3 regions of the Thalassotalea crassostreae genome follow, and region 3 is predicted to be linked to each of the others. Evidence: predicted binding sites of a transcription regulator. Region 3 holds the regulator's gene; each other region holds the start of a gene.
What was found. The regulator sigma-54, encoded in region 3, starts transcription at its own class of promoters, with help from an activator protein. The targets are predictions, from matches to a motif close to GTTGGCACGNNNNTNGNNT.

Region 1 (10,709 bases), 1.8 Mb from region 3:
TGCACTACTTATTCCTATTGCTGCAATGCTGGTGTGGGTCGAACGTCGCTTAATTGGTATATGGCAAGACCGTTTAGGGCCTAACCGAGTAGGGCCTTTCGGGATTTTACAATCACTTGCCGACTTATTAAAAATCTTAGGAAAAGACGAGTTTAACCCGAAATTTGCCGACAGCGGATTATTTATGGCGGCCCCTATTATTGCCGCAGTCACGGTATTGATGAGTTTTGTCGTAGTGCCATTTTCCGACACCATTGGCGTTTCAAACCTAAACATAGGGCTATTATTTTTCTTAGCGATGACATCCCTTGCTGTCTACGGCGTCGTACTTGCCGGTTGGGCATCAAAGAGCAAATACGCTCTACTCGGCAGTATGCGCGCGGCAGCACAAACCATAAGTTACGAAGTGTTTATGGGACTTTCGGTAATGGGCGTTGTGCTTTTAACCGGCAGTTTTAATCTTAGAGATATCGTTATGGCGCAACAAGACGGTTGGTTTATTAGCTCGCAAATTATTGGATTCTTTGTGTTCTTAGTAGCAGGAATTGCTGAGTCTCATCGACTACCGTTTGATTTACCTGAAGCTGAAACCGAACTTACCGCTGGTTTTCATACAGAATACTCAGGATTAAAGTTTGCCTTGTTCTTCCTTGGTGAATATTTAGGTGTAACACTAATTTCAGCGATGTCGGTAACTCTGTTCTTTGGCGGCTACTTACCGCCAGGAATCTTACCTGATGCCATCGGCGCGGCGGTCCCTGGCCTTGTTTGGTTTGTTTTAAAAGTCGCTTTGTTGATCATGTTCTTCATCCTATTGCGCACTTCATTGCCAAGGCCGAGATTCGATCAACTGCTCGAATTTGGCTGGAAAGTCATGCTGCCATTGGCGTTATTTAATTTGTTACTTACTGCAGTGTTGAAACTTACTGGTGTGATTGGCGGAGGCATGCATGGTTAAAATGATTTATAGCCAACTGCGTACCATGGCTTTAGTGCTTAAACATACGTTTACCAAAGCCGATACGGTTGAATATCCGGAGCAGAAACCTTATTTAGCACCGCGTTATCGAGGCCGAATAGTTCTTACCAGAGATCCCGATGGTGAAGAGCGCTGCGTCGCTTGTAATTTATGTGCGGTTGCGTGCCCGGTTGATTGTATTTCTTTGCAACAAACCATAGATGAACAAGGGCGCAAGACTGCGGAGTTTTTCCGCATTAACTTTTCACGATGCATTTTATGTGGATTCTGCGAAGAAGCCTGTCCAACTTATGCCATACAACTCACGCCTGATGTGGAATTGGCCGAATACGAGCGACAAAACTTAGTCTATGAAAAGGAACACTTGTTAATTAGTGGTCCTGGAAAATACCCAGATTATAACTTTTATCGTCAATCGGGTGTTGCTGCTGGGGTAAAAGATAAAGGTAGCGGTGAACACGAAAAACCACCGGTAAATGTAAAAGATCTAATGCCATAGTTGTAGATCTTGCCACAGTTGGCGAATTAGCAATTCAACAAAGCGAAATAAAGAAAAGAATTATGAAAACAGGTTCTAACCAATGATAAGCACAGACAGTATTGAACTAGATGCAAAACATAATGTCTCCGGAGAGAAATTATGATGATGCAATTGCCATTTTATATCGCCGGTGCAATCGCTATTTTCGCATCGCTTAAGGTGGTGTTAGGTAGCAATGCTATCCATGCGCTGCTGTATTTAGTGGTATCGCTATTAGCGGTGGCTGTGTGTTTTTATTTTCTTGGCGCGCCATTTGCGGCTGGGCTGGAAGTGATTGTTTATGCTGGCGCTATTTTAGTTTTATTTGTTTTTGCTGTAATGATGTTTGATTTACAAGGCGATGACGCAGATGTGCACTTCTCCGGACAATATTCTAACCCGCAAGCTGGTCAAAGCTTAAGTAAAGGCTCGGGTAGCAAGCCCGGTCAAGGTTTTGGTCATTGGTTTGGTCCATGTATTTTGGCGTTTATTTTGTTAGCAGAATTTATCTATGTGTTAGCTGTCAGCGAACACCCACTGCAAACCAGTACCATAATTGATGCCAAAGAAGTTGGTACTTTGCTCTATGGCCCGTATTTATTGGCAGTCGAGATTGCGTCATTTTTATTATTGTCGGGCTTGATCGGGGGTTACCATTTAGCTAAAGATACCGAGCAAGATAAGTTAGGGGGGCACTTATGATCCAAATCCCTTTAACTCATGGCATCGCCTTAGCGGTGATCTTGTTTATTATTGGCTTTGTTGGCGTCATTGCGAGACGCAACATCCTGTTTATGTTGATGAGCTTGGAGGTAATGTTAAATGCCGTAGGGGTTGCATTTATTAGCGCCGGAAGTGCTTATGCAGAAGCGGACGGGCAAATTATGTTCATCTTAATTTTAACCCTGGCCGCAGCAGAAGTTGCGTTAGGCTTAGCATTGCTGATCCAAATTAATAAACGACGTCAGTGTCTTGATGTTGATCGCCTGAACGAACTAAACGAGCTGAACACACTCAACGAGGGTAAGGGGTGAGCATGGATAGCACAATAGTAAATAGCTTAGCGATGCAGGTACTGTCATGGTTACCATTTTATCCGCTTATTAGCTTTTTATTGTTAATCACATTGTCTAAGCGATTATCTTGGCAACTAGCCTCGTTTATTTCAGTTGGCGCGGTAGGACTGAGTGCGTTAAGTAGCTTTTATTTATTACAGTCGGTAATGGTCGCTCCCGACTCGCAATTAACCGCGGTGCTGTGGCAATGGTTTAATCTTGGTGAAGAGACGATAAATGTTGCCTTACATCTCGATTCACTTTCAATGGTAATGACTCTTGTGGTCTCCGGAGTTGGTTTGTTAATTCATGCTTACGCCGCATCGTATATGCACAGTGACGAGAACTTCTCGCGTTTTATGGCCTATATGAACCTATTTATTTGCGCGATGTTATTGTTGGTTCTTGCCGATAATCTTGTATTGCTCTATCTAGGTTGGGAAGGCGTTGGTCTGTGTAGTTTCTTATTGATAGGCTTTTGGTATCAGCAACCTGAAAATGCGCTTGCCGCTAAAAAAGCTTTTATTGTTACTCGGATCGGCGATACGTTTTTAGCGATTGGTTTATTTTTACTATTTCGCGAAACCGGTACACTTACGATTGCAAGTTTATTTGATGGTCAAAACATAACGAGTTTGCATACCACATCATCAGATTCTGACATGCCATTTTGGATAGCATTATTATTGCTAGGTGGTGCGGTCGGTAAGTCGGCGCAATTGCCACTGCAAACTTGGCTACCAGATGCAATGGCAGGCCCTACGCCGGTAAGCGCATTAATACATGCAGCAACCATGGTAACAGCAGGCGTTTATTTAATTGCCCGTATGCAAGGTTTGTTTTTGTTAACACCAGAGGTGATGACATTAGTGTGTTGGGTTGGAGCGTTAACATTGTTGTTGGCGGGATTTGCGGCCTTAGCTCAGCGCGATATCAAACGAGTATTGGCCTATTCAACCATGAGTCAAATTGGCTATATGATGCTGGCATTAGGTGCGGGCGCATTTTCTGCCGGCATAATGCATTTAATGACCCACGCATTTTTCAAAGCGTTGCTATTTTTAACTGCGGGCAGCATTATCTTAGCGCTTCATCATCAACAGAATATCTTTAAAATGGGCGGCTTGTTTAAAAAATTACCGTTAATTTCAATATTGTTCTTTATTGGTATTGCCGCTTTAATTGCCTTTCCTGGCACATCAGGGTTTGTCTCAAAAGAAGCGATCATCGCTGAGTTATATGGCTCAGCTACGGCTGGCCCAGTGTTTTGGTATATGGCGATATTAGGTGCATTCATAACCAGTATTTATAGTTTTAGATTGGTATTTATTACCTTTTTTGGCCACTATCGTGGTGACGAGGAAGTTCATCCAGTTAAAGAAAAACTGCAACTGGTACCGTTAATTATCTTAGCTGCGCTGTCAATTGCTGGTGGTTTAATTAGCCTCGATTTATCAGCTGTATTAATCGCAGAAACTGGGCCGGATACCAATAATGCAGCACAAATGTCTCCGGAGTCTGCTGATGCAAGTTGGTTACATGCGGTAGCCATTGCCACCCCGTTTGTTGGTGCCATCATTGCCTATCTATTGTATTTTCCCAAAGCAAACTCAACGGTTCGAACAAGCAATTTTGCACTTTCCAACTTCTTTGCCGGTGGTTTAGGGTTTGACCGCTTGTATCAAGTATTGTTGGTCACGCCGTTTGTGTTTCTCGCACGCATTAATAAATCCGACCTAATTGATCAAATAGTTAACGGCATAAGCTGGAATGTGACGAGTTGGCATGAAGTATTCTCAGCTACGCAAAACGGTCAATTACGCTGGTATGCCGCAATGATAGGTATTGGTTTAGCGCTATTGTTGGGGGTTATTTTATAATGTTGACGCAATTATTATTATTAATCTTCGTCGGAGGTATTTTTGCTTGGGTTGTGGAGAACCATCGCCCCGGTACCGCTAAGTGGGTAAGTTTATTTACTATTATCATCGCGTCATTAAGCTTTATCGATGTTATCCGACAACACCCTGGTGTCTTTATCGACTACCTGCCATTTAGCCTTACTCCGTGGATTTCATCCTTTAATATCTATTACGCAACAGCAGCGGACAGCTTAAGCGTCGTCCTTATTTATCTTACCTTATTTCTTGCCGTGATCTGTATCTTAGTGTCATGGAAAGAAATCAAACATCGAGTCGGCTTTTACTACTTTAACTTAATGGCGTCTATTGCTGGAATAATTGGCGTATTTATCGCATCAGATTTATTTTTATTCTTCTTCTTTTGGGAAGTGATGTTATTGCCAATGACCGCGTTAATCGCTATTTGGGGTCATGAAAAACGAGTCTTTGCAGCGATTAAATTTTTTATTTTTACACAGCTTTCTTCACTGTTAATGTTGGTCGCAATTATCGCCTTAGCGTTTGTCCACAAGCAGCAAACCGGGGTGTTAAGTTTCGATTACTTTGCCTTGCAAAAATTAACTATCGACATTGAATTACAATGGTATTTAATGCTTGGTTTCTTTATTGCATTTGCGGTGAAACTCCCAAGTTTTCCAGTTCACAGTTGGTTGCCAGATGCGCATACGCAAGCACCAACTGCTGGTAGTGTTTTACTTGCCGGAGTATTACTAAAAACTGGTGCATATGGCTTGATTCGTTTTGTCTTGCCGTTATTCCCAGATGCCACCGAAGCTTTTGCTGATACGGCAATGTTGTTAGGTGTGATCAGCATCATTTATGGCGCCAAGTTAGCCTTTGCCCAAACCGACTTTAAACGCCTTGTCGCCTATAGTTCGATATCGCATATGGGGTTTATCATGTTGGCGTTATTTAGCTTTAATGCCATTGCCTATCAAGGCGCGTTAGTCACTATGGTCGCGCACGGATTAAGCAGTGCTGCACTATTTTCAATGGCCGGCTTTTTATATCAACGTTTACACAGTCGTGATTTGGTTATTATGGGCGGATTATTTGCCAGTGCGCCAATCATGGGCGGCATGTTATTAGCTTTTGTTGCAGCAGCATTTGGCTTACCAGGAATGCTTAATTTTGTTGGTGAATTTATGGCATTGGTTGGCAGTTTTGCCAGTAATCCAACAATGGTGATTATTGCCGCTCTCGGGTTAATTGGCTCCGCAATTTATGGCATGCACTTATTTCAGCGAAGCTTTCAAGGCAAGGTAAGTCACGAAATTATCGACTTAAATGCGAGAGAGTTATTGGTCTGCATATCCTTACTGGGCGCGCTTATATTGTTTGGTATGAAGCCGAATTTGTTACTTAATAATTTATTGGTAACTTCTGCAGGTGATTTAACGGTGATTCAACCAATTGCCAATGCTAATTCTAATGAAAAAGTGAATACAGGTGCGAATACAAATGCTAATACCCAAGCCGACTCACAACTAACATTATTAAAGCAAACCGCACTGCCGCGGATTTCAGCCCCTGTGATTAGCAGCAACAATGTGGAGAAAGGCGATGAGTGAACTTGAATTATTAGCCATTGCACCGCAAATAATTTTGTCTGCAGCTATCGTGATGCAATTGTTTATGATCGCTGTTAAACGCTCTATCAACATGATCCAATTATTTACTTTGGGCAGCATAATTATTGCTGCGACGAGTATATATTTAGTTCTACCCGCGTTAAATACACAAGCTACAATCTTGTTTTATTTTGATGGTTTTTCGCTGGGGATTAATGTACTTATTTTTGCCAGTGCGGCAGTTGTTACTATCGTGTCTAATCGTTATTTACGTACCGGCATTGAAGTGCACGATGAGTTCTACGTCTTGTTATTATTAGCAACACTTGGTGCCAGCATACTGGTTATCGCTAACCATTTTGCCAGCGTGTTTTTAGGCCTAGAATTACTATCTATTTCACTTGTTGCCATGGTGTGTTATTTACGAGATCGCAGTCAATCTCTAGAAGCGGCGATGAAATATTTAATACTCAGTGCAACGGCGTCGAGTGTGTTGTTATTGGGGATGGCATTTATCTATGCGTATAGTGGCGATCTAACCTTTAATTATATCAATACCGCAGTAAATATGGTTACAAGTGAGCAATCAAGAATATTGTTTTTTGTTGGCTCAGTACTGATACTTTGTGGTTTTGCTTTTAAGTTATCTTTGGCACCATTTCATTTTTGGACGCCAGATGTTTATCAAGGTGCTCCTGCACCGGTTACCATGTTTTTGGCGACTGTATCAAAGCTGTCGATGTTTGCGGTATTGGTTAAGTTTTGGTTTATCGCCGAACAATTTAAGCAACAGCAGTTACTCACAGTGATCACCATTATCGCTATAGCATCTATGTTGATCGGTAATCTATTAGCGTTAAAGCAAAGAAACCTAAAACGTTTATTGGCCTATTCATCCATCGCTCATATGGGCTATCTATTGATTATCTTAAAAGTCAGCGCTATTGAATCATTGCAACTTGCCTGGGAGTCGGCGTTATTTTATTTAATGGCGTACACCTTTTCGACCTTGTTATTGTTTACATTCTTAGGGCAAGTATCTAATGCTAACAAGGCCTGTGATGTCGATGATTTGGACAGTTTACGCGGGTTCTTTTGGCAAAACCCTATGCAAGCAAGTTGTTTAATGGTGGCAATTTTATCGTTGGCCGGTATCCCATTAACAGCGGGTTTTATCGGTAAATTTTACTTGTTATCAACCGCTGTTGTTAATGACGCATGGGTGTTACTTAGTGCCTTGGTTGTGGGTAGTGCAATTGCCCTTTATTACTATCTAACCATCATTTTTGTGATGTTTGATAAGCATGCTAGCACGGCATCTAGCGTCAGTGAGTCTAACAGCGCTAACACCTCAAACAGCACTAATACCTCAAACAGCTCTAGCGACTCAAGTATCGACTCTGATAAAGATAGTCCTAAGCCTATATTTAAGTTACACGCGATACCACATATTTTAATGGTGACCTTAGGTATTACATTATTATTGTTTGGCATCGTCCCCGATATTATTTCTGAAGAGGTTCGCATCTTTGCGCTTTCCAAGTTTGGCTAGCTTTGGCTAAATTTTGCAAATTCTGGTTAAATTCGGCTAGTTCATATTTTGGCAAATCTGCTAAATAGTGGTTAAAGTTACTAAATAAAAATGACAAATTTATAACAGAACTATGGGGGTAAACTTAATAAGCCTTATAAAACAATTACTTATAAAGTTGGCACTATACTTGTAATGTTTCCTGTAAGATTAATGTAAATATTAGGTTTTAATTTGGTAAAAATGGTCAATTTATAAAGGTTACTTAAAATAACCGATATAATTTGATTACTTTTTTCATTGAGCCTAAATAAACCAAACTAAATCGAATACGAGTTTAATAAAAATCAATATCAGGGATTTACTATGAAAATGACAAAAATTGCAGCACTAATTACCGGTTTACTTATTTTACCTGGTTGTGTGATCCACGTTGGCGCGAACGGCACCAGTGCAGATGTTAATATTGAAGAAAAACTAACATTGAACTCCGCAGATATTAAAACACTTGAAATTGACGCCGGAGCAGGTTTTCTAATTGTAAATGGTAACAAACAAGCGACCAACATTGATGTTGATGCTGATATCTATACCACTGATGACAAAGACTATGAGTTAACACTAACAAGAAAAGGCGACAAAGCTGTACTTGTAGCTAAACATAGTTCGGTTCGTATTTCGTGGGGCGATTCTCCAAAAATCAATGTCACTGTTTCAGTACCAGATAGCATTGCTCTAGATATTGATGATGGCTCAGGTTCAATTGATGTGAATAACATTAACAGCAACGTTGATATTAAAGATGGCTCAGGCTCATTAAATGTAAAAAATATCCAAGGTAATTTAAACATCGATGATGGCTCGGGGTCACTAGAAGTTGCCAATGTAAGTGGTGATGTTGAGATTGAAGATGGCTCGGGCTCAATGTTTGTGACTGATATTAGTGGCAGTGTCAATGTTGACGATGGCTCAGGTGAAATGGTTTTACATCACATCGGTGGCACCGTCGTTATTGACGATGGCTCGGGTAGCATTGAAGTAAAAGATGCTGGCGGTCTTAGAATAACTGAAAGCGGCTCTGGTGGTGTGAACATCAAAGAAATTAAAGGCAAAGTAGACGTAGATTCTTAACCTAGAAACTCGCTTTTACAATATATTTTCCCAATAACACGCTCTACGAAAGTAGGGCGTTTTTTTATTTTTAAGCACTTTTAATTTGCTTGAGGCGCAAAAGGAGGTAACTGAGGTGATGTACTGCTTTTGTAAGAAGTTTTGTAATAAGTTTTGTAAGAAGTTTTGTAAGAAACGCTAGCGACTTTAACGTTAATTAAAACAACCTATTGCCATTCTAAGTGAACTGTAAGACTAAAATCTGCTTTATTTCATATCGATAAAATTAAGCTAATATTAAGACGTTACTTATAAAGGTTTGATATCGGCGGGAATAAAATGAAAACTGTTTTAAAGACTTTCTACAAAACCAAAACCAAAACCAAAACCAAAACCAAAACCAAAACCAAAAGTAAAAGTAAAACTCTGGGTAAAGCTGTGGCAGCTATTTGTCTCATGGCCAGTATTTTTAGCGCTAGTTATGCATCGGCGATAACAGCTCTTTCTGTTTCAGCTAAAGCTTCTCTCGTTGTTTCAGCTAAAGCTTCAGTGGCAACCCCAACAGTAACCCCAGCAGCGACCAATAGTGCGCTACTTGAAATTAAAGAATGGCAAGTGCCATGGCCGAAAACTCGCCCTCGCGATCCAGCAGTAGATAGTAATGGAGTCGTCTATTTTTGCGGTCAGGGCGGCAATTATATTGCCAGCTTAGATCCTAAAACTGGTGAATTCAAACAGTTTACCCTGCCAGATAATACTCACCCTCATAACTTGATCATCGATAAAAACAATATGATTTGGTATGCCGGTAATCGCAATAATCATATTGGTAAGCTCAACCCTGTTGATGGCAGCATCGAGAAAATAATGATGCCTGGCAAAATAGAAATAGACCCTCACACCTTAATATTTAATAAGCAAGGCGATATCTGGTTTACCGCACAATGGGGGAATCAAGTAGGGCGCTTAACCACTAGCACTGGTAAAGTTGATTTGATTGATATGAAGATTGCCCATGCGCGACCATATGGCATCAAAATGTCAGCGCAAAATATTCCTTATGTGGTGCTATTTGGCACTAACAAGGTCGCTAAAATTAATGCTGATGAATTATCTTTTTCACTCATCGACTTACCTGACGCCAATGAGCGTCCACGACGACTGGAAATAACCAGCACCGACTTACTGTACTATCTTGATCATAAAACAGGCTATCTTGGCGAAGTTGACCTCAACACCGAACAAATCACCAAATACGCCATGCCAGAAGGTAATAAAGCGAAATTGTACGGCTCGGCCATGGATAGTAATAATCGAATCTATGTGGCTCTCACCGGCACTAAGCCTGTTAAAATTAGAGTGTTTGATTCAAAAACTAAACAATTAATAGCTGAGGCTGATGTACCAAGTGGCGGTGGCAGTGTTCGTTACATGTACTATCACCAAGCAAGCGATGAAGTTTGGTTTGGTAGCGATGCCAATACGATTGGCGTTATAAAGTTAATACAACAAGCAAAAGACTAACAGTCGATATTCGACAGCGAGATTGAGGGGATGGGCGAGTAAGTGCTGATAAAGTAATAAGTATAAGGTGTTAAATTGGTGTAAATGAACGAAAAGCCGGTAGTTTCGCTAAAAATCTTTATAAAATCGTACATTATACGCCTAAATGACCATTAATTACATATTGTTACTTGCATTAAATTTACAAAACGGTATGATGCGCTCAATTCCTGCACGGCAACAGAACTTAAGCTTTAAACATGCGTTTGCATACTTAAGCTTCTATGAATTGCCCCGCAAATGTGAGCAGGAGACTAAGAGTGGTTATTTTCGCCCGCTGACTTGCCAAGCTAAACACGATTCCTATTCGTTTAGCATAGATCACTGAGATCTCGCTATAAGTCTTGAGGTGGATAACTTTGAAATTTTTCGCAGTTATGTGCTTTAAGACAATATCTATACTATTGCAGTATTTGTAATGGATTGATTTGCCTCATTGTATTGCTCTGCCTTTTGAG
Region 2 (10,709 bases), 210 kb from region 3:
AATGGTCAGATAGATATTGAATATCTTGAAAAAGATAATGAGCTCATTAACAACGATGATGCCCGTTACCTCACTCGCTTTCAACATGGTGGTACGTTTTCAGACAACTACCGAATCTATATGGACTACAGCGATCTGAGTGATGACAATTACTTAGTTGATATTGGTAGCGACCAGTTTAGTAAATCAGATGCGTATTTGTGGCGAATTGGTGAGCTAGGTTATTACAGTGATTATTGGCACAGTGTTGTTAAACTGCAAGATTTCAAAGTACTCGGTGATAATCAAGAGAGTTACAAAACGATTCCACAGCTGGAATTTGAAAGTTACTACCCACTTGGTTTCTTACAATCAACCTTAGTCAGTTATGGTGAGTACTCACACTTTGAAAGTAAAAATGAAGACTTGCCAACTGCCGATAGATTTCATGGCGAACTTGGTATCAACATTCCATACTCTCACCCTGGTTGGTTTATTAACTCAGACTTTAGAGTAATGCACACCGTATATCAGCAGGATAATATTGAACTTGCATCAACTTTTTTACCACTAGAGGAAGATGTAACGAGAACTTTACCTAAGGTTCGCATTCATACCGGGCTTAACTTTGATCGAGATACATCGTTGTTTGTTGAGGATATGACTCAAACCTTCGAACCACAAATTCAATATCTTTATGTCCCTGAAAAAGATCAAGATGATATTTTCATTTACGATACGTCAACTTTACAAGACGATTTTGATGGTCTGTTTAGAGATCGACGCTTTTCTGGTGTTGACCGTATAGCTGAAGCAAATCAAGTATCCATTGGTGCAACAACTCGGATCTTAAATAAGGCAAATGAGGAACTTTTCCGCTTTAGCGTGGGTCGTATCTTTTATCTTAATCATAGTAATATCACCTTTGATGAAGACGGTAATCGAGAAGATGAATCATCACTTGCAGGAGATTTATTTATTCAATTAGCCAAGCGTTGGCAGTTACAAACCGATGTGCAATATAATACCGATACGAATACAACGGAGAAGTCGCAAATAAGTCTCGATTATAGACATGATGAACGAAATATATTTCAAATTAGTCATCGTTATATTAGTAATTTATCTGGCGTTTCAATTGAACAAGTATCTGCTCTTGGTAGCATGCCAATCAATAAAGATTGGCAGTTTGTTGGGCATGTAACACAAGATTTAGTCAATAAACGATCATTAGAAAGTTATGCAGGTGTGCAGTATGAAAGTTGTTGTTGGGCGGTTCGTGTAGCTTACCATCGTAATATAAATACCAACCTAGATGATCAAGATTTTATTAATCAAGATAGAGACGAATTTGATAGTGGATTTATGATACAGTTTGTTCTTAAAGGATTAGGCGGAAATCAAAGACCACTTGGCGTTGATGATATGTTAGAATCAGGCATATTCGGATATAAACGTCCATATTTTCTAAGTAATTAACCAAACTCAAAGTAGTAACCAAAGATTTTTATCAATGAAAACAATAATTAAACTAGCCATTCTTATTTCAGGGCTAAGCATATATACCGCAGCAACAGCAAAAGAAGTTGAACTTGACCGCGTTGCAGCAATCGTTAATGAAGGCGTGGTTTTAGAGTCAGAAATCAATGATCTTGTTCAATCTGTAAAGCAACAAGCTATTAGAGAGAAACAAAGCTTACCTTCAGATAAAGCATTAAGAACACAAGCCGTAGACAAGCTAATAAGCGACAGTATCCTTATCCAACTTGGCGAGCGTATGGGGGTACAAATTGGTGATCCTCAATTAGATCAAGCAATTACCTCTCTTGCTAGAGACAATGGAGGCATGACTTACGACGCTTTTAGACAAAAAGTAATTAATGAAGGAATTAATTGGGAAACCTATCGCGAAGGTATACGCAAAGAAATGATTGCTAATGAAGTAACTCAAGCTAACGTACGTCGTCGAGTCAATATTACCCCTCAAGAAGTTGATAACTTAGTTAAATTAATGGTTCAACAAACCAATACCGATGTTGAATACAATATTGGTCATATCTTAATTGCTTTCCCAGACGAACCTACTCAAGATGATTTAAACGATGCTAAAACGCGTGCTGATAAAGTTATCGATTTATTAAACAACGGTAGTGACTTTAAAAAGATCGCGATTGCATCATCAGGTGCACCATCTGCACTTGAAGGGGGTGATATCGGTTGGAGAGGCATCAATGAAATGCCGACATTATTTGCAGAATTGGTTGAAGGTAAAGATGAAGGAGAAGTTTTTGGACCTATCCGTACAGGTTTGGGCTTTAACATTATCAAGATAATGAAAATTCGCGGTAAGAAAAAAGTAGAAGTAACTGAGCTTAAATCTCGTCATATTTTAATTGAACCTTCAATTATATTATCGGAAGAGAAAGCTGAGAGCATTCTTAAAGATTTCTTAGTACAAATCAAAGCTGGTGAGGCTGATTTTGATACTTTAGCTCGAGAACACTCAGAAGGTCCTACAGCATCACGAGGTGGTGATCTTGGTTGGGCTGACCCTAGCGGTTATGATCCGAAATTTAAAGCTGTAATCGAAAGTTTAGAGGTGGATGAATATGCTGCACCGTTTCGTTCATCGTTTGGTTGGCATTTAGTTCAATTAACGGGTCGCCGAGTAATGGATGCTACCAAACAAAATGATTCAAACCGTGCATATAATATTTTATTTCAACGTAAGTATGGCGTTGAAGTAATTCGTTGGTTGAAAGAAAAACGTGATGAAGCTCATATTGAAATTTTCGACGGTGAAGACGAATGATCAATAAGATCGCGGTTACTCCTGGAGAGCCGGCGAGTGTAGGTCCTGATATATTAATTCAGCTTGCTCAACAAGATTGGCCAGTGCAAATTATTGCTGTGGCCGATCCTCAATTGCTAACAGAAAGAGCATCAATGCTAAATCTTCCTTTGGATATTAAAACTTATGATCCTAGCACTAAAGCTGAAGCTCATAAGGCTGGCACTTTATTTGTAAAACCGGTACAAATGGCTGATGAGTGTGAGGCGGGAGTATTAAATGCTAACAATGGTGCTTATGTGGTTGAAACTTTGCGTGTTGCTTGTGAAGGCAATATGAATGGCGAATTTAAGGCTGTAGTTACAGGTCCAGTGCATAAAGGTTTAATCAATCAAGCGGGCATTCCATTTAGTGGTCACACGGAATACTTTGCTCAACAAGCAAACTGTGCTGATGTGGTAATGATGTTAGCAACGGAAGGTTTACGAGTGTCTTTAATGACCACTCATATCCCCCTTGCCTATGTTTCAAAAGCGATAACCTTTGATCGTATTCAAAAAATCACTCGTATACTTGATAAAGATCTGAAAGAAAAATTTGGCATTAAAGAGCCTAAAATTTACGTTTGTGGCTTAAATCCACATGCAGGTGAAGATGGCCACTTGGGGCGCGAAGAGATTGAAACAATCTCTCCAGCGTTAGAATCTTTGCGTGCCGAGGGCATGAATTTAGTTGGGCCACTACCAGCAGATACGATCTTTCAGAAAAAATATTTAGACGAAGCTGATGCAGTTTTAGCCATGTATCACGATCAAGGTTTACCGGTATTAAAATACAAAGGTTTTGGTAACTCTGTGAATATCACTCTTGGCTTACCGTTTATCAGAACATCCGTCGATCATGGTACTGCGGTTGATTTGGCAGGTACTACAAAAGCAGACACAGGTAGTTTTAAATCTGCATTAACAGCAGCAATTGAAATGGTGAATAGTCAACAATGAGCAACAAAAGTCATTTAGGCCATCAAGCGAAAAAGCGCTTTGGTCAAAACTTCCTACATGACGATGCTGTTATTAGCAGAATTGTCGATGCTATAGATCCAAGTTCAGGTGAAAACTTAGTTGAGATTGGTCCTGGTTTAGGTGCCTTAACTGAGCCAGTAATTGAAAGAGCTGGTGATATATCTGTTGTCGAACTTGATAGAGATTTAGCGCACCGTTTACGTCATCATCCATTTATCGCGAAAAACCTTACTATTTATGAAACTGACGCGCTGAAATTTGATTTTGCCAGTATCGCAAACGATAAGCCTTTGCGCATATTTGGCAACTTGCCGTACAACATTTCAACACCGCTAATATTTCATTTACTGTCATTTAAAGACAAAGTGAAAGATATGCACTTTATGTTGCAAAAAGAGGTGGTAAACCGAATGGCAGCGGGTCCTGATAGCAAAACCTATGGCCGTTTATCAATTATGAGCCAATATTTTTGCCAAGTTATTCCGGTTATGGAAATTGGTCCTGAAGCGTTTCAACCGCCACCGAAAGTCGATAGCGCTATTGTTCGCTTAATTCCACACGCTGAAATTAAACATCCTGCAAAAGATGTTACATGGCTTAACCGTGTGACGACTACTGCTTTTAACCAACGCCGTAAAACTGTGCGCAACAGCTTCAAAAAGCTAATAAGCGCAGAGCAATTGCAACAGCTTGGTATCGATCCTACCTTAAGGCCGGAAAATTTGAGTTTGGTCGATTACGTTAATGTGGCAAATTATCTAACTGATAACCCGCCTGAACAAGACTCAAAAAAGTAGTTGGAACAGTAAAGATAGGAATGGAAAATTGAGCGAAACAGGACAGTTAATTAAAGTCAGTACCAAAGTTGATTTTATTGAAGAGCAATCTGATCAATACCAAGATCGCTTCGTGTTTAGTTACACAATCACCATTGAAAACAATTCAAATAAAACCATGCAATTGATGTCTCGTAGCTGGTTAATTACCGATGCCAATGGTGCAAAGGTTAGTGTTGAAGGCGATGGTGTTGTTGGACAACAACCGGTACTACAATCTGGTCAAAGATTTCGTTATAGCTCTGGTTCAATCATCAAAACGCCAATCGGTACAATGGAAGGTTTTTACACAATGAAAGACCTTCAAGGGAATTTGCATAAAGTTGAAATTCCTGTATTTAGTCTTGCCGTGCCAAACATCCTTAATTAATAAGCTAGGCAACGGACTATAACAATGGCGATATATCTTATTGGTGATATTCAAGGTTGTTTTAAAGAGCTCACTTCGTTGTTAAGCAAAGTTAATTTCGATCCTAAAACCGATCAAATCTGGCCCTGTGGCGATCTAGTCGCTAGAGGGCCTGACTCATTAGAAACACTGCGCTTTATCAAACAACTTGGCGATAGTGCCAAAGTGGTGTTAGGTAACCATGATCTGCACTTGTTAGCGACGTATGCCGGTTTAAAAAAACCTAAGGCCAATGATAAACTCGAGCAACTGCTCAATGCACCTGATGCCAAAGAGTTACTAGATTGGTTAGCGCAACAGCCATTAGTACGGCAACTACCCGACGAAAACGCTTACTTATCTCATGCTGGAATCGCACCAGAGTGGTCGCTAACAGAAGCGCTTGAGCAAGCCGAAAAAGCTCAACAAAAAATAGCAAATTCTGATCGAAATACCTGGTTAGCTTGTATGTATGGCAATACACCTAATTCATGGTGCTTGGCAACGACTGAAGAAGAGCAATTTCGTTATACTATAAATGCTTTTACTCGCATGCGTATGTGTTTTAGTGATGGTTCTTTAGAGCTCAGCTACAAGGGCACCCCAGCTGATACAAGCGAATTGCTACCTTGGTATATGATATCTCCAACGCTTGATACAACACCTTGGGTATTTGGCCATTGGGCAAGTATCATTGGACAATGTTCACATCCTAATGGTTATGCACTTGATACGGGCTGTGTTTGGGGCGGCGAATTAACTATGCTTCGTTGGCATGACAAACAATATTTTAGCGTGCCAGCACAGAAATAAATACCGATAAATCCGCCTCGTATAATTCTTATAAATAAACCTTTTAAAATCTTCACAAACTCATATACTTATACTATTCGTAATGAGAAATGAGATTTATAATGCCCCGAGAACAATTTGGTATTTGCGCCGAACCAAACCTGCATAGTTATTATTTAATGTTCAACGTAATGGACAATAAAAATGCATTCATTCGCCAGGCTCTTGCTGCCCTTCCTGAAATGTTTGATCAATATGCCGATCAGTTTTCTGAAGCTAATATGGCGACTGTTATTGCCATTGGCGCCAACTACTGGGACGATTTTTATCCTGCATCTAGACCTAAAAATCTAAGACCATTCGAACAAATTCAAGCCGACGATAGGGTTGCACCTGCCACTAGCTACGATTTATTTATCGAAATCAGAAGTGATCGTGCAGACGTAAACCACGTAGTAAGTTCCAAAGTATGCGAATTACTTGGTGATGCCGTTGAATTAATCGAACAAGTGAAAGGCTTTCGCTATCTTGATGGCAGAGACTTAACTGGCTTTGTTGATGGCACCGAAAATCCTAAAGGGATGCGCAAACGTGAAATAGCGTTAGTAGCAGAAGAAGATGAATTTGCTAAAGGCAGCTACCTTCATATTCAACGCTATCGCCATAACATGCAACTGTGGGAAACATTAAAGGAAAAACAACAAGAAGATGTTTTTGCCCGTACCAAGCGAGACAACATTGAGTACGACAGTGCGGACAAACCAAATACGTCACATATCAAACGTGCTAGCGTTAAAGACAGTAATGGAAAATCATTAGAAATAGTCAGAAACTCAATGCCTTATGGTCACATGAAAGTACAAGGCTTGTTCTTTATTTCCTACTGTTACAGCCCAGAAAACTTTGAATTGATGCTAAAGAGCATGATTGAAGGTGACGGTTATGGAAACTTCGATCATATGTTGAAGTACACCCAAGCGGAAACTGGTGCAGCATTCTTTGCCCCTTCGGTAACCTTTATTGAATCCTTAGCTAAAGAAAAATAGGACGGTTTCAAAGAGCGATGAACGAACCTATACATATTAAGAAAAAGCACCATCGACGTGGTGCTTTTTGGGTGTTCAATAGAATTAAATTTATTGTTTTTTAAACCTACGTGATGCTAACCCCATAACCCCTATAGCGAAAATGACAAGTGTAGAAGGCTCGGGAACGTCCGCTGAACAATTTTCGCTACATACATCCTCTTCAAAACCACTATATTGAACACCTGCTTGAGACAAATTATAGAAACCAAATTTACCAGCGCTATTATTAAGATCCGAAAAGTGGAATATTTGCTCGTTATTGAATGTGCCACCATTAATTGAAATATTAATTTCTGAGGTAGAGTAGCCCAAAGTAAATTCATAGTTGGTATTGTTAGCCCAACCACGATTACTGCCATAATCAGTCCCTAAAACATCTATCCCAGCCCCAGCATGGCTCCACATGGCATTAAAATTATTAACATCAAAGCCTGTTGATATTTTAGACAATCGAAACCCTTCATAACCTATGACACTCCCACCAAGTGATTGCGTACCTTGCTTCCAATCAAAAAGGTAAAAATCGTCTAGACCATTAAAGCCAAAAACAAACCCAATAAAGTCGTTATCACCATTAGCATTTACGCTAAATGACCCTGTAAACTCAGAATTAATAAATGAATTTGTACTGGTAAAAAATGTTGCTGAGCCGTTAATTGTTTGCAAAACAGATGAACCATCAGCCGCAACTTCCCAATTACCGTTGGAAGACGTGCCTTGCTGAGTCCAAGTATTTAAATCGATTAAGCCAGCATTAGCAAAGCCACTGAAATACACAGCGAAACAAACAAGAGACGCCCTTATCATTTTTATATTCATTACATTTTCCTTAATAGTAGATTCCTAATAATGGGAATTTATTCTTAGTTATTGTTAATTTAATTTTAAGCAAAAATCAAACCAAGAAAGATAAGTAATTATTTATCAATAACTTAAAGAAAAGAACTCATTAATGGCGATTCATTATGTAAAAAAATCTGACATCTGTTTATCATTGCCGATTGTTGGCTATGAGCACTTTGTTCTTACCCATTAATTTAGCCGCAGCACTTCAATGAGGCCTTTCGTTTCGCCCTAGCACTTGAAAGATGACAGCGCTTTTTATTTATGTCACTTTGTGACATAAAAGGTATAGAGAAAAATGCCGATTAACATTTCTATGTTAACCGGCATTCATTTGTTATCTTTATCTAGAGATGAAAGTTTTTTAGATTAGTCTTTCAAACGTATGGTGTTGATAATTTCTGTGGTAGAAATACCTTCTTCGAAATTCAATATTTGAACTTCTCCGCCGTTAGCAATTACCTCTTCTCCGCCAGCAATCTCTTCTACTTTGTAATCACCGCCTTTAACTAATACGTCAGGGAGCAAATTACCAATTAAGCGTTGCGGTGTATCTTCGCTAAAGCTTACTACCCAATCAACGGCGCCAAGTCCGGCAAGTACAGCCATGCGTCGCTCGACTGGATTCACAGGGCGTCCTGAGCCTTTTAGGCGGCGAACTGAATCATCATCATTAACCGCGACAATTAGACGGTCTCCAATGTCACCAGCATGGCTTAAATACGAAACGTGGCCAGCATGTAAAATATCAAAACAACCATTCGTCATTACAACATTTTCGCCACGCTGTTTAGCTTGCTCAATAATGATTTTAAGCTGCTCTTCAGAAACCACACCGGAACCACTTTCTTGACCAAATGTAAGTGCTTGAGCAATTTCAATTTCACTAATGGTCGATGTACCAATTTTGCCAACAACAATACCCGCAGCAACGTTAGCCAAAGCACTCGCTTCTGCAAAACTTGAACCAGCGGCAATCGCTAAAGATAGTGTTGCAATGACAGTATCGCCAGCACCAGTTACATCATAAACTTCTTGTGCTTGCGTTGGAATATGCAGTTCTTCGTCCTGGCGAATTAATGTCATACCATGTTCAGAGCGCGTCACTAACAACGCTTCTAACTCCAGTTCAATAAGCAATGCTTTACCCTTGGCAACAAGGTCCGCTTCGTCTTTACATTCACCAACAACCGCTTCAAATTCAGATAAGTTAGGGGTAATCAATGTTGCGCCGCGATATTTAGAAAAGTCATGGCCTTTTGGGTCTACAACAACAGGGATATTATGGTTTCGAGCTAAACTTACCAGATCAGGAACATTTGATAACGTGCCTTTGTCATAATCAGATAATACTAAAACGTCGTGTTGCAATAGGTTATTTTCAACAATGCTGTTGAGTTCTGATTTATCGATTTCTGAAAATGACTCTTCAAAATCTAATCGTAACAATTGCTGATTACGGCTCATCACACGTAACTTGGTTATTGTTGGCACATCTTCACTGCGTGAAAATCGACAAATTACATCCATCGCCGATAAATGCGTATCTAATGAATCGGCAACTTCATCATCACCGGTAATTCCCGTTAATGTCACCTGACCACCTAAACTGGCAATGTTTAACGCTACGTTGGCAGCACCACCGGGTCTATCTTCGTCGTTATTAATTCTAACCACTGGGACAGGCGCTTCTGGAGAAATTCGAGCAGTTGGTCCAGTCCAATAGCGATCAAGCATTACATCGCCAACAACCATAACTCGAGTTTTATCAAATTTGGGAATATCTACTTTCATTGAGCTTTCCATTACGGATTATATTAAAGTATTATAATACTAATTAGATTAACTATGTGCGCAGTATTTGTATAAGAACGTTCTTAAAAATAATGCACTTATATTTATTCCACCTAGTATAAGCTATATTTAAAACTGTTAATGCAAGTGTAACATTAATTAGACTTATTTCCCTATTTTGTCGAAATTAGAATTGGTTAAACTATTGAGTTGATTGAACTTTGAGCAAAAATAAATCTATACAAACATCGATAAAGGCGAGCTTCTTTTTACCACAATACTGGTTAACTTGGCTAAGCGTTCTTTTTTTATACCTTCTCTCTTGGTTACCATATAAATTACAGCTTCTTATGGGCCGTGGTTTAGGTCGCTTAATGTTAAAAGTTGGCGGTAAACGTAAACGCGTCGCAGAGAAAAATATTAGCGTTTGTTTTCCCGAATTATCGGCTGAAGAACAACAAAAAATGCTGCGTCAAAACTTTGAAAACGCAGGTATTGGCTTGTTTGAAACCGGCATGGGCTGGTGGTGGCCAGATTGGCGAGTAAAACGGAAAATAAAGGTTAAAGGATTAGAGCACCTCGAACAAGCAAAGGCCGACGGTAGTGGCGTATTACTTTTAACCGTACATTTCTTATGTCTAGAGTTTGTTGGCCGTGCAACCGGTATTGTTCATCCTACCGTGTGTTTTTATCGACCAAATCATAACGCGCTATTTGAATATTTTCAGCATCGAGGTCGCGCTCGCTCAAATAAATATATGATCGAAAAAACCAACGTTAAAGGCATGCTCAAAGCTATACGTAAAGGTGAAACTAGCGTGTATCTACCGGATCAAGACTATGGTCGCAAGCGTTCGATATTTGTGCCATTTTTTAACGAGCCACAAACCGCAACAACCTTTGGTACGATGATGTTTGCCAAAATGAAAAACGTTAAAACACTCATGATCGTGCCTCGCAGATTAGAAGATAACAGCGGTTACTTACTAGAGTTTACTCCGGCATTTGATAACTTCCCAGTCGGTGATGATGAGCAAGATTTGACTCGAGTAAATAGAGAAGTTGAAGCCGCTATTCGCAAAGCTCCTGAGCAATATATGTGGTTACACCGCCGCTTTAAGACGCGCCCGAATAAAGAAGATCCACCTTTTTACAACTAATCTAGGTTAGATGAAG
Region 3 (10,709 bases):
GGCGACTTTAATCGCAAAGGTTCATCGGCATTTTCGGGGAAAATTGGTGAAAGAGTAGCGTCTGAACATTGTACCATCGTCGATGATGGTACCATTGAAAATCGTCGAGGATCAGTTTCAATTGATGATGAAGGGACTCCTGGTCAATACAATGTATTGATTGAAAAGGGGATCCTTAAAGGTTACATGCAGGATAAACAAAATGCTCATTTAATGGGGGTAACACCAACAGGTAATGGCCGCCGAGAGTCATACGCTCACCTGCCTATGCCGCGTATGACCAATACTTATATGTTAGCTGGCGAACATTCTCCTGAAGATATTATAAAGTCAGTTAAAAAAGGCATTTATGCACCAAACTTTGCCGGTGGTCAGGTAGATATTACTTCCGGCAAATTTGTGTTTACTACTGCTGAAGCGTACTTAATTGAAGATGGAAAAATAACCTCGCCTGTTAAAGGGGCGACACTGATTGGCAGTGGACCTGAAGCGATGCAAAAGGTAAGCATGGTTGGCAATGACTTGTCATTAGATTCAGGGGTTGGTGTATGTGGTAAAGATGGCCAATCAATTCCTGTTGGCGTTGGTCAACCAACCTTGAAAGTTGATGAAATGACCATTGGTGGCACTCAGTAATCTTTTATAATGCGTAATAAACTGGGGTCAGAGTCAGATTATTCTTTTAAATCTGACTCTGACCCCAGTTTTATGTTTTGATTATTCGAACGTTACGCAGTCTTTCAAATATTTGAATAACTCTTTATAGCTTTTAGCTGGCTTCTCAGCTTTTACTTCTTTACTCGCATTACGCACTAATTGACGTAGCTTTTGTCTTTCAAGCGCTTCATGTTCGCTTAATAATGGTTCAATTTGGCTTGCATCGGCGATTAAATTGTCCCGAAGTTCTTCTATCTTACTTGATTGAAAGGCGGCAATGGTATGGCGATTTTTGATCTTTTCAATGCCAAATTTTATTGCTTCAACATCAAGAGTAGCAATCTGCTTTGCTACAAAACGCAAGTTACGGGCATAAGCATCATGTTTACCACGTATTTTATCGGCCAATCTAAGTGCAGCTAAAAGCTCTTCATCTAATGGTAATGTCGAACGTTGATTAACATTAAAGTTGGCAAGAACTTCGGCAAGATCTTGTAATTCGTGATGATCACGTTTCTGTTCTGATTTACTGATGATGATGATATCTTCATCAATGGGTTTCTTTTTCTTAGCCATAATCTTTTATTTTATTGCCTGAGCTGAACGTACGCTGATTATACATTAAAAAAGCAGTAATTTAATACCCAAAGCTAGGCTCTATGATATGCTTGCACATAGGAAGTGTGGAGATACACACAAATATTCAATTATATAAATTTGTCGGACATTATTTAGATATCATGGAAAACACTGAATCAATCAATGCTGCTATTGGGCAGGTTAAAGAAAGCGTTAGTAAAGTACTTGAGTTGGCGAAGAGATTAGGTGCTGATAATGCTGAAGTGTCGATCAGTAAACAACAAGGGTTAAGCGTTTCTACCCGTCTTGGAGAAGTAGATACCGTTGAGTTTACCAATGATGGTGCCCTTGGATTAACGGTTTACAAAGATGGTCGTAAAGGCTCTGCATCAACGGCTGATCTTTCTGATAACGCCCTTAAACAGTCAGTGCAGGCGGCAATCAATATTGCTCAATATACCTCAAAAGATCCAAATTCCGGCCTAGCGGATAAAGAACTTCTATGTTTTGAAGATAAAGACCTAGATTTATATCACCCCAAATCACTAAGTACCGAACAAGCGATAGATATTGCTAAAGAATCAGAAGCTAACGCACTGAGTTACGATTCTCGAATTATTAATTCTGATGGCGCTAATTTTGCTAGCTATGAAGGTTTTAAAGTATATGGCAATAGCCACGGCATGTTGAGTGGTTACCCAAGTACCCGTCATAGTTTAAGTTGTATGATGATTGCCGGCGAAAATGACGATATGCAACGTGATTACAGTTATACCGTTAGTCGAGAATTTAATCAGTTAGTCGCTGCTAAACAAATAGGTGTCGAAGCGGCGCAAGCAGCTGTAGCAAGACTAAATAGTCAAAAAATCGGTACGCAGAAAGTGCCTGTGATGTTTCGGGCCGATGTGGCAAATAGTATTTTTGGTCATTTTATTTCAGCGATCAGTGGTGGTAACTTGTATCGCAACTCGTCATTTTTGCTTGATGCAATTGGCAAGCAAGTATTTTCAGAACATTTACAAATTTCAGAACGTCCTCATATCAAACGCGGACTTGCAAGTAGTTCTTTTGATGCCGAAGGTGTAGCTACGCAAGATAGAGAATTTATTACCGATGGGGTATTACAGTCTTATCTTTTAACAAGTTATTCTGCTCGTAAATTGGGTTTAACTTCTACAGGTAACGCCGGTGGCATCCATAATTGGCAGATTTCTGCTAATGGTGGTGATTTTGACGCCATGTTAAAAACGCTCGGTACAGGCTTGTTGGTAACTGAATTAATGGGACAGGGTGTTAATGTCGTTAATGGCGACTATTCACGAGGGGCTGCAGGTTTTTGGGTAGAAAATGGACAGATAGCCTTTCCTGTTGCAGAAATCACTATTGCAGGTAATTTGAAAGATATCTTCAATTCAATTGTTGCAACAGGAAATGATTTTGATTTACGTGGCAGCATTAAAACTGGTTCGGTGATAATCGAAGAGATGCAAGTTTCTGGTCAATAAATAGCGATGTAGCAAAGGACTTATTTGCCAGCCTAAGTGCAAATAAGTTCGCTACTATCCAAGCATTAGGGTTGCTGTTCCAAGGAACGCGAATATCCCAACCACATCAGTCACGGTTGTTAATATCACACTACCAGCTAGTGCTGGATCGATGTTCATTTTTTTCAGCACTAGTGGAATGATAACACCGGCTAGGCCCGCTGCAGTTAGGTTCATTAACATGGCAAAAGCGATTATGCCACCGAGTACAAGGTCAGACTTCCAAATGGCGACAATAGCGGCCATGAATAATGCCCAAATCAATCCATTTAAAAAACCAATGGCAAGTTCTTTAACTAAAATAATCCGCGAGTTGTTTTCACCAATATGACCTAATGCCATACCGCGAATTACAAGTGTTAGTGTTTGTGCGCCGGCAACGCCGCCCATGCTTGGTACTAATGTATTCAATACCGCTAATATGGCCATTTGCGACAATATGCCTTCAAACATACTAGACACTGCAACAGCCATTAAGGCAGTAATAAGATTTACACCGAGCCAAACGGAACGTTGCTGCGTTGATTTAAAGACTGGTGCGAAAGTATCAGCGTCATCGTCGAGACCCGCCATACTCATCATCGAGTGCTCTGCTTCTTCACGGATGATGTCAATGACGTCGTCGATAGTGATACGACCAAGTAAGTGACCATCTTCATCAATAACAGGTGCAGAAAGCCAGTCATGGCGTTCAAATAATGTTGCTACTTCTGTTTCGTCCATATCGGCAGGTACAGGCACCGTATCATAATCGGTAATTTCTGCGATTGTTTGCACAGGTCGGGCGGTAACTAAATTAGCGAGCGAAACCGAACCGATAAATTTATCCTCTCGGTTTACCACATAAAAAGAATCGGTTGCTTCTGGCAAGTCACCTTTTAATCGTAAATATCTTAAAATCACATCGATGGTAACATCTGGACGCAAGGTGATGGTATCGGTGTTCATGATACCGCCAGCAGTATCTTCGTCGTACGCTAACGCTTGCTCAACTCGAAGCCTGTCTTGTGAGTCCATTGACTTCAGTACTTCGTTGTATACCGAATCAGGTAGGGTTCTTAATACTTCAGCAAGATCATCTATATCCATGCCTTCGGCAACAGCTGCAACTTTTTCAGGTTGCATGTTTTTCAAAATACCTTTCCGCACTTCTTCGGATAATTCTTCGAGTATTTCACCGTGTAAATCTGGGTCGATGAGTTGCCATAATACATTACGGCTACGTGCAGTAGAGGATTCTAATAATAAGGCTATGTCATAAGCAGGTAAGTTCTGAAACATTTTACGCACGTAAACGAACATACCACTTTCAAGAGCGGTATTTATCTCGAGTAAACGTTTTTGGCTTGTGTCTTGTTCAGATATTTCCGGCATGATGCACCCTTTGCCGATTATTGTTCTTGGTTTTGCAGGGTTATCTATTTTCAGTTAGATAACTTGCTTTAATAATCAGAAGTTTAACGTAAGTAACGGTTTTTATCAGCTTTTTTCTTTAAATAAGGTTTATGTTTATTTTCTAACAGAACGAAATACTTAGTTTTCTTCATCAAACTTGTCTAAGAATAATTGGCAAACGGCATCCATCGCTTGCTCTGCATCATTTCCTTCGGCCTTCACTTGTACCTGCTTTCCTTGACTTCCTGTTAACAACATTAAGCCCATGATAGATCCTGCATCGGCTGATTTATTGTCGAGAGTAAGTGTTATTTTAGCGTCATAATTCTGACTAAGCTTGGCAAGTTTTGTTGCAGCACGGGCATGTAATCCAAGTTTGTTTTCAATAACTAATAGCTGTTCGAGTATATTCAATGGCTTACCTACGGTTTAATCTCGCGATGTCTAATTTGCACATCTTTGTCCTGCTTTTTGAACTGCTCAGCCAATGCTTCGGCAATATAGACGCTACGATGCTGTCCGCCTGTACAGCCAATTGCAATCGTTAAATAGGTTCGGTTATTGCGTTCTAAGTGTGGTAGCCAAGTCATCATAAATGAATTTATTTGCCAAACAAATTTGGTCACGATAGCCTGGCTTTGTAGAAAATCTTTAACCGGTTGATCTAGGCCGTTATAGGCTTTCAACCCTTGCTCCCAAAATGGATTAGGTAAAAACCTAGCATCGAACACATAGTCTGCATCAGATGGCACTCCATATTTGAAGCCAAAGGACTCAAAAACAATAACCAGTTTACCTGATGTTGTACCCAAAACTCGTTCGCGCACTAAATCGGCTAATTGATGTGGTGTCAGCTTAGTGGTATTTATATATAAATCCGCACGACTAGCGACCGGATCTAATAATTTTTTCTCCAATTCGATCGCTTGATCAAGAGCCATGTTCTGTCTGATTAGCGGGTGGAGTCGACGGGTTTCACTAAATCGACGAATCAACTCATCATTGTCTGCGTCTAAATACAGAATGCTTAATTCTACTGTATTGGGTAAATAATCAATAATTTCGCTAGCGTCATCAGGGTTGCTAGGCAAGTTACGGACATCGAGGGAAACAGCAACGTTCTCATAGTCGTTAATTACAGTATGAGTTAATGCTGGTAGTAAATTTACCGGAATATTATCAACGCAGTAATAGCCCAAATCTTCTAGTACCCTGAGGGCAACCGTTTTACCTGAGCCTGAGCGACCGCTGACAATGATTAATTTCATAATTACCCTTAAGTATTTCGTTCTATAAGTGAATATAGTTGTGTAGAAGTTTCACAACGCCTAACTTGTTTACTGATGTCTTTGTTACTTAACAAACGAGCAATACTCGCCAGAGTCTCTAAGTGCTGTTGGCAATGGTCTTCGGGAACGAATAAGGCAAAAAATATATCAACCTTTTTATCATCAATAGCGTTAAAAGCGATAGCTGATTCGGTGGTAACGAGAACTGCGATAGGTTGCTCTGAGTTATCTATTCGACCGTGTGGAATTGCTATTCCATTACCGATACCAGTACTACTAAGCTTTTCACGAGTCATTAAACTATTGAGTAAAGCCTTCTCATCACAACTTTTAATTTTAGTCGAAGCAACTCTACTGATTTGTTCCAGAACGTTTTTTTTACTATTTCCCCTAACGCCACAAAGTGTGCGTTCGGGGGTTAGAATACTACTTAAATTCATAATTAGTGTTTAGACAATTTAGCCTTGTGCTTTAAAACTTGACGATCAAGTTTATCAATTAAACTATCAATAGCTGCATACATATCTTCATGGTCTGCGGAGCCAAATATTTCACCACCATTTAAGTGAATCGTTGCTTCCGCAATTTGCTGCAGTTTTTCAACTTTCAATACAACATACACATTATTAATATGATCGAAATGTCGTTCCAATTTTTCAAATTTCTGATTCACATATGAACGCATAGAATCGGTAACTTCAACATGGTGACCTGATAGATTAATTTGCATAAGCTGTATCCTTATTTTATCGGTTTAAATTAAGCTCTTTCTTTGATTCGAAGGCGGGATTCCTAATGCTTCTCTATATTTAGCAATAGTTCGCCTTGCAACGTTAATTCCCTGCTCGGACAATAATAGAGCTATCTTACTGTCGCTTAATGGTTTGCTTGGTTTTTCAGCTTCAACCAATTTTCCAATTAACGCTCTAATCGCTGTAGAAGAACATTCTCCGCCGCTTTCAGTGCTTACGTGACTAGAGAAAAAGTATTTCAACTCAAAAATACCTCTAGGTGTATGCATATACTTATTTGTCGTTACTCGTGAGATTGTAGATTCATGCATTTCAACAGCTTCTGCAATATCATTTAACACCATTGGACGCATCGCTTCTGGTCCATGCTCAAAAAAAGCTTGCTGCATTTGTACGATACAGTTTGATACTTTCAATAAGGTTTCATTTCTACTTAATAGTGACTTGATAAACCACTTAGCTTCTTGCAAGTGGGTACGAATAAATTGGCCATCACTCTCTGAGGTTTTGCTTTTAGTCAGTGCTGCGTATTGTTGATTAATGCCTAATTTTGGCGCTGTGTCTGGGTTTAATTCTACTGTCCACCGGCCATTTTTCTTAAATACGCTGACGTCAGGAATGACATATTGTTCGTCACTTTTGGCTATCGCATCACCTGGTCTTGGGTTTAACGTATGAATTAATCGCATGACCTCTTTAAGCTCATCTTCTTTAAGCTTAGTTTTGCGCATAATGGTTCTAAAATCGCGATTACCGAGTAAATCAATATGATTTTCAATAACGTTCTTTGCGTCGTCTAAATGTGGCGTGTCTTTATCAAACTGTGATAATTGAATGAGTAAACAATCTGCAATTGATTGCGCGCCAACGCCAATAGGATCGAATAAATGAATACGTTTTAATACTGCTTCAACTTCATCTAATTCTACTTCTTCATCGCCGAGACTTTCTAACACGTCTTCGACAGTGATTGTTAAATAGCCGCTGTCATCGATAGCGTCGATAATGGTAGTCGCAATTGTCTTATCAGTGTCGGTAAATGGGGTTAACTCCATTTGCCAGTATAGGTGGTCTTGAATGGAATCTGAGGTTTCGCCTTGATAGACGTAATCATCATCGGAACTGGCTGCTATACCAGTGTTAGATGTACCCGCACTAAAGCTTTCTTCCCAGGTACTGTCGACCGATAAGTCTTCTGGGATTTCGGTTTTATTTAAGGCTTCTGTTGTCGAAATTTCATCTCTGCTAGGTGCTGCATCTTCAGTGCCATCAAGGCTAGCTTCTGCGGAAGATATTTGTTCAATGGACTCATTACCTGATTCACTATCTGATTCATTCGAACCAGTTTCATCAACTTCTAAAAGTGGGTTCGAATCAAGAGCTTCTTGGATTTCTTGTTGCAGGTCGAGAGTAGACAATTGCAGCAATTTGATTGCTTGCTGCAATTGCGGTGTCATGGTTAAATGTTGCCCCATTCGGAGCTGAAGACTAGGTCTCATTGTCGAAAAACAATTCCAAAAAATATTTATGCAAATTAATTTAAATATTGACTCTATTGTCAAAAATTAAATTTAATGCGTGAAAAGTAATGCTGTAATAATTATAAAAGAGAGCATTACTTAATTAAAATTACTTTGATATCTTAAATATCACTTTACTAACTATAGCGTGAATTTTTCACCTAGGTATACATCTCGAACATGTTGGTTACTAAGCACCTGTTCAGCATTGCCTTCCGCGATTAATTCTCCATGGCTTACAATGTACGCATGCTCACAGACATCAAGAGTTTCCCTAACGTTGTGATCAGTAATAAGTACGCCAATCCCCCTCGCTTTGAGGTGTAAAATTATTTTTTTTATATCGCCAACCGATATAGGATCAACACCTGCGAAAGGTTCGTCGAGCAATATAAATTGTGGATCGGCCGCTAGCGCGCGCGCGATTTCAACACGACGTCGCTCGCCGCCTGACAAACTTTGCCCTGTGTTTTCAACAATATGTCCAATATTAAACTCTTCTACCAATGACTCTAACTTTTCTTGACGGCCAACGTCATCGAGATCTTTACGGGTTTGTAATATCGCCATAATATTGTCAAATACACTTAATTTCCGAAATATCGATGCTTCTTGTGGTAGATAACCTATACCTTGACGAGCTCTTTCGTGCATAGGTTGCAGGGTTAAATCTTCACCATTTAAACTTACTTTGCCATCATCGGAAGGAACTAGGCCAACAATCATATAAAACGAGGTGGTTTTACCTGCACCATTTGGTCCTAACAGCCCTACAACTTGTCCAGCGTTCACTGTTATGCTGACATCTTTTACCACTTTTCGGCCTTTATAGGCTTTGGCTAAATTTTCTGCTTTTAAAGTTGCTGTCATCGCTTTCTTTTATCACTTAATGTATTTATTTATTTATTTATTGATTGTTTTCGATTGTGCTATCTAATTTTTCTTCGGTTTTTTTATCAACCGCTTTTTTAGCTTCCGGTTTCAATATTGTAGTAACCGCTTCAGTACTTTCAGCACTTAGTTGTTCGGTAGCAATGTTGTAGGTGATAATATCGCCTTGCACCATACTACCTTCTTGGCTGACCTTTGCATTACCTTTTATAATGATCATCTGCGAAGAAGGTGAATAGCTTATTTCATTTGCTTGTAGTTCAATCTTTTGTCCATCATCGAGTAATTGACTAAATTTTGCTGGTTTACCGCGAGCTATGTAAGTCTTGCTTTCACTGTTTGCATCATTGCTCACTTGCACTATATCGGCTTCTATATTTAAGCTTCCTTGGGTGATTTTTACATCCTCCATATAGCTAGCAATTTTGTTTTTTAAGTCGCTTGATTGTTTTTTCGCGACTATTTTAATTTCTTGTGTAAAATCAACTTCTGCAGCGTTTGCAAAAGTTGCAGTAAGCAAAGCGAATAATGAAAGTGATAATTTACGATTCATGTTTTTTATAAATTGTTTGTTCATGATTAATTAACGTCATTTTAGTTGTATTGATATCTACTTCTAAGCCGCTGCCATACATTCTAAAGTCTTTGCCTTTAATTATTATAGTTTGCTCGGTAGAGATAATGTTAGTGTTAAAGTCCATTAGTAATGACTGGCCATAAATTTCAGAGACTAAACCGTTTTCTTCAGAGGAAACAAGTTTTACATCGTCGTTTAACGAAAGCAAATGGCCTTTTGTTAATGAACCTGTTTTTGCACTTAAGGTCCATGTTGGCTTATTGTCTTTCGGAAAAATGGTATATTGAGGTTGCTCAAATAAGGTTTGATTATCTTGACTAAAATAAGTCATGTTCTCAGCATAAATTGTATGAACTAATTGACCTTGGGCGTCATACTGACTGGTACTTAATTTTTTTGCGACAAATGCTGGAGAGATTTCTTCATTCACTATTATAGGTACTGTTATTTGCGATTGCTGCCATTGCATGTAACCATAAATGGCTAACGCAATAACAAAAACTATGGTAGAGATACCATGCAATCGACTCATACACTACTACCTTTCGCGTCTAAAAGCGTTCCTTGGGCTTGCATGATAAGATCGGTTAACTCTCTTACAGCACCGCAGCCGCCATTGTTAAAAGTTTTGTAATCAGCCCCTTGTTTTACTAATGGATGAGCATCATTCACGGCAACGCCTAAAGCAACATGCTTAATGCAAGGTAAATCCGGAACATCATCACCTATATAGGCAATTTGTTCGGCATTAAGTTCTAATTGAGTTGCAATTTTTTTCAATGAAGGCAACTTATCCTCTTGTCCTTGTACTATATGCTTCACATTTAATGAGCGCATTCTGTTTTCAACAATATTAGACTTTCTGCCAGTTATAACGGCTACTTCGACGCCGCTGTCACCGAGTGCTTTAATGCCAAAACCATCTTTGGTATTAAAGGCTTTCAATTCTTCACCATCGTTACCTAAGTAAATTCGGCCGTCGGAGAATACGCCATCGATATCGCAGATTAGCAATTTTATGTTTTTGGCAATGCTGAGCGTTTCACTTGGAACTTGCCCATAGAGAGTATTTACCAATGTTTTCGACAAGTTATATTACTCCTGCTTTTAGAATATCATGCATATTCATTGCACCAATTGGTTGATGTTTATTGTCAACAATAATGAGTCCGTTAATGCTTTTATCTTCCATCGCCTTTAATGCCTCAGCTGCAAGCATTTCCTGCTTGGCAACAATAGGTTTTTTAGTCATAACGCTACTAATAGGATCTTGATGAATGTTCACTTGTTCATCAAGAATACGCCTTAAATCACCATCGGTAAATAAACCAGTTAAAATACTATTATTGTCGACGATAGCAGTCATACCTAACCCCTTTTTCGACATTTCAACTAAAGCGTCTTTGATTAACGCCGCTTCGTTCACAACTGGTAATCGTTCACCACTATGCATGATATCGGTCAGTCTTAATAATAGACGTTTACCCAAACTCCCACCGGGATGT

Region 1: the regulator sigma-54 is predicted to act here: its motif matches at 7,756-7,774, upstream of LT090_RS11155 (DUF4097 family beta strand repeat-containing protein).
Region 2: the regulator sigma-54 is predicted to act here: its motif matches at 7,783-7,801, upstream of LT090_RS17125 (PEP-CTERM sorting domain-containing protein).

Annotation. Positions count from the first base shown of each region.
Region 1 is NZ_CP017689.1:2,600,913-2,611,621, reverse strand. It holds gene nuoH (NADH-quinone oxidoreductase subunit NuoH) at 1-958, shown strand, start outside; gene nuoI (NADH-quinone oxidoreductase subunit NuoI) at 951-1,478, shown strand; gene LT090_RS11180 (NADH-quinone oxidoreductase subunit J family protein) at 1,620-2,201, shown strand; gene nuoK (NADH-quinone oxidoreductase subunit NuoK) at 2,198-2,533, shown strand; gene nuoL (NADH-quinone oxidoreductase subunit L) at 2,536-4,434, shown strand; gene LT090_RS11165 (complex I subunit 4 family protein) at 4,434-6,047, shown strand; gene LT090_RS11160 (NADH-quinone oxidoreductase subunit N) at 6,040-7,599, shown strand; gene LT090_RS11155 (DUF4097 family beta strand repeat-containing protein) at 7,945-8,709, shown strand; gene LT090_RS11150 (Vgb family protein) at 9,028-10,212, shown strand.
Region 2 is NZ_CP017689.1:768,394-779,102, reverse strand. It holds gene lptD (LPS assembly protein LptD) at 1-1,458, shown strand, start outside; gene surA (peptidylprolyl isomerase SurA) at 1,493-2,791, shown strand; gene pdxA (4-hydroxythreonine-4-phosphate dehydrogenase PdxA) at 2,788-3,771, shown strand; gene rsmA (16S rRNA (adenine(1518)-N(6)/adenine(1519)-N(6))-dimethyltransferase RsmA) at 3,768-4,589, shown strand; gene apaG (Co2+/Mg2+ efflux protein ApaG) at 4,618-4,998, shown strand; gene LT090_RS03465 (symmetrical bis(5'-nucleosyl)-tetraphosphatase) at 5,023-5,829, shown strand; gene LT090_RS03460 (Dyp-type peroxidase) at 5,931-6,854, shown strand; gene LT090_RS17125 (PEP-CTERM sorting domain-containing protein) at 6,945-7,715, opposite strand; gene hldE (bifunctional D-glycero-beta-D-manno-heptose-7-phosphate kinase/D-glycero-beta-D-manno-heptose 1-phosphate adenylyltransferase HldE) at 8,109-9,533, opposite strand; gene lpxL (LpxL/LpxP family Kdo(2)-lipid IV(A) lauroyl/palmitoleoyl acyltransferase) at 9,755-10,693, shown strand.
Region 3 is NZ_CP017689.1:557,512-568,220, forward strand. It holds gene tldD (metalloprotease TldD) at 1-636, shown strand, start outside; gene yjgA (ribosome biogenesis factor YjgA) at 718-1,233, opposite strand; gene pmbA (metalloprotease PmbA) at 1,398-2,741, shown strand; gene mgtE (magnesium transporter) at 2,796-4,154, opposite strand; gene LT090_RS02480 (HPr family phosphocarrier protein) at 4,314-4,589, opposite strand; gene rapZ (RNase adapter RapZ) at 4,598-5,443, opposite strand; gene ptsN (PTS IIA-like nitrogen regulatory protein PtsN) at 5,452-5,904, opposite strand; gene hpf (ribosome hibernation promoting factor) at 5,907-6,194, opposite strand; gene LT090_RS02500 (RNA polymerase factor sigma-54) at 6,219-7,715, opposite strand; gene lptB (LPS export ABC transporter ATP-binding protein) at 7,878-8,606, opposite strand; gene lptA (lipopolysaccharide transport periplasmic protein LptA) at 8,644-9,180, opposite strand; gene lptC (LPS export ABC transporter periplasmic protein LptC) at 9,170-9,736, opposite strand; gene kdsC (3-deoxy-manno-octulosonate-8-phosphatase KdsC) at 9,733-10,281, opposite strand; gene LT090_RS02525 (KpsF/GutQ family sugar-phosphate isomerase) at 10,295-10,709, opposite strand, start outside.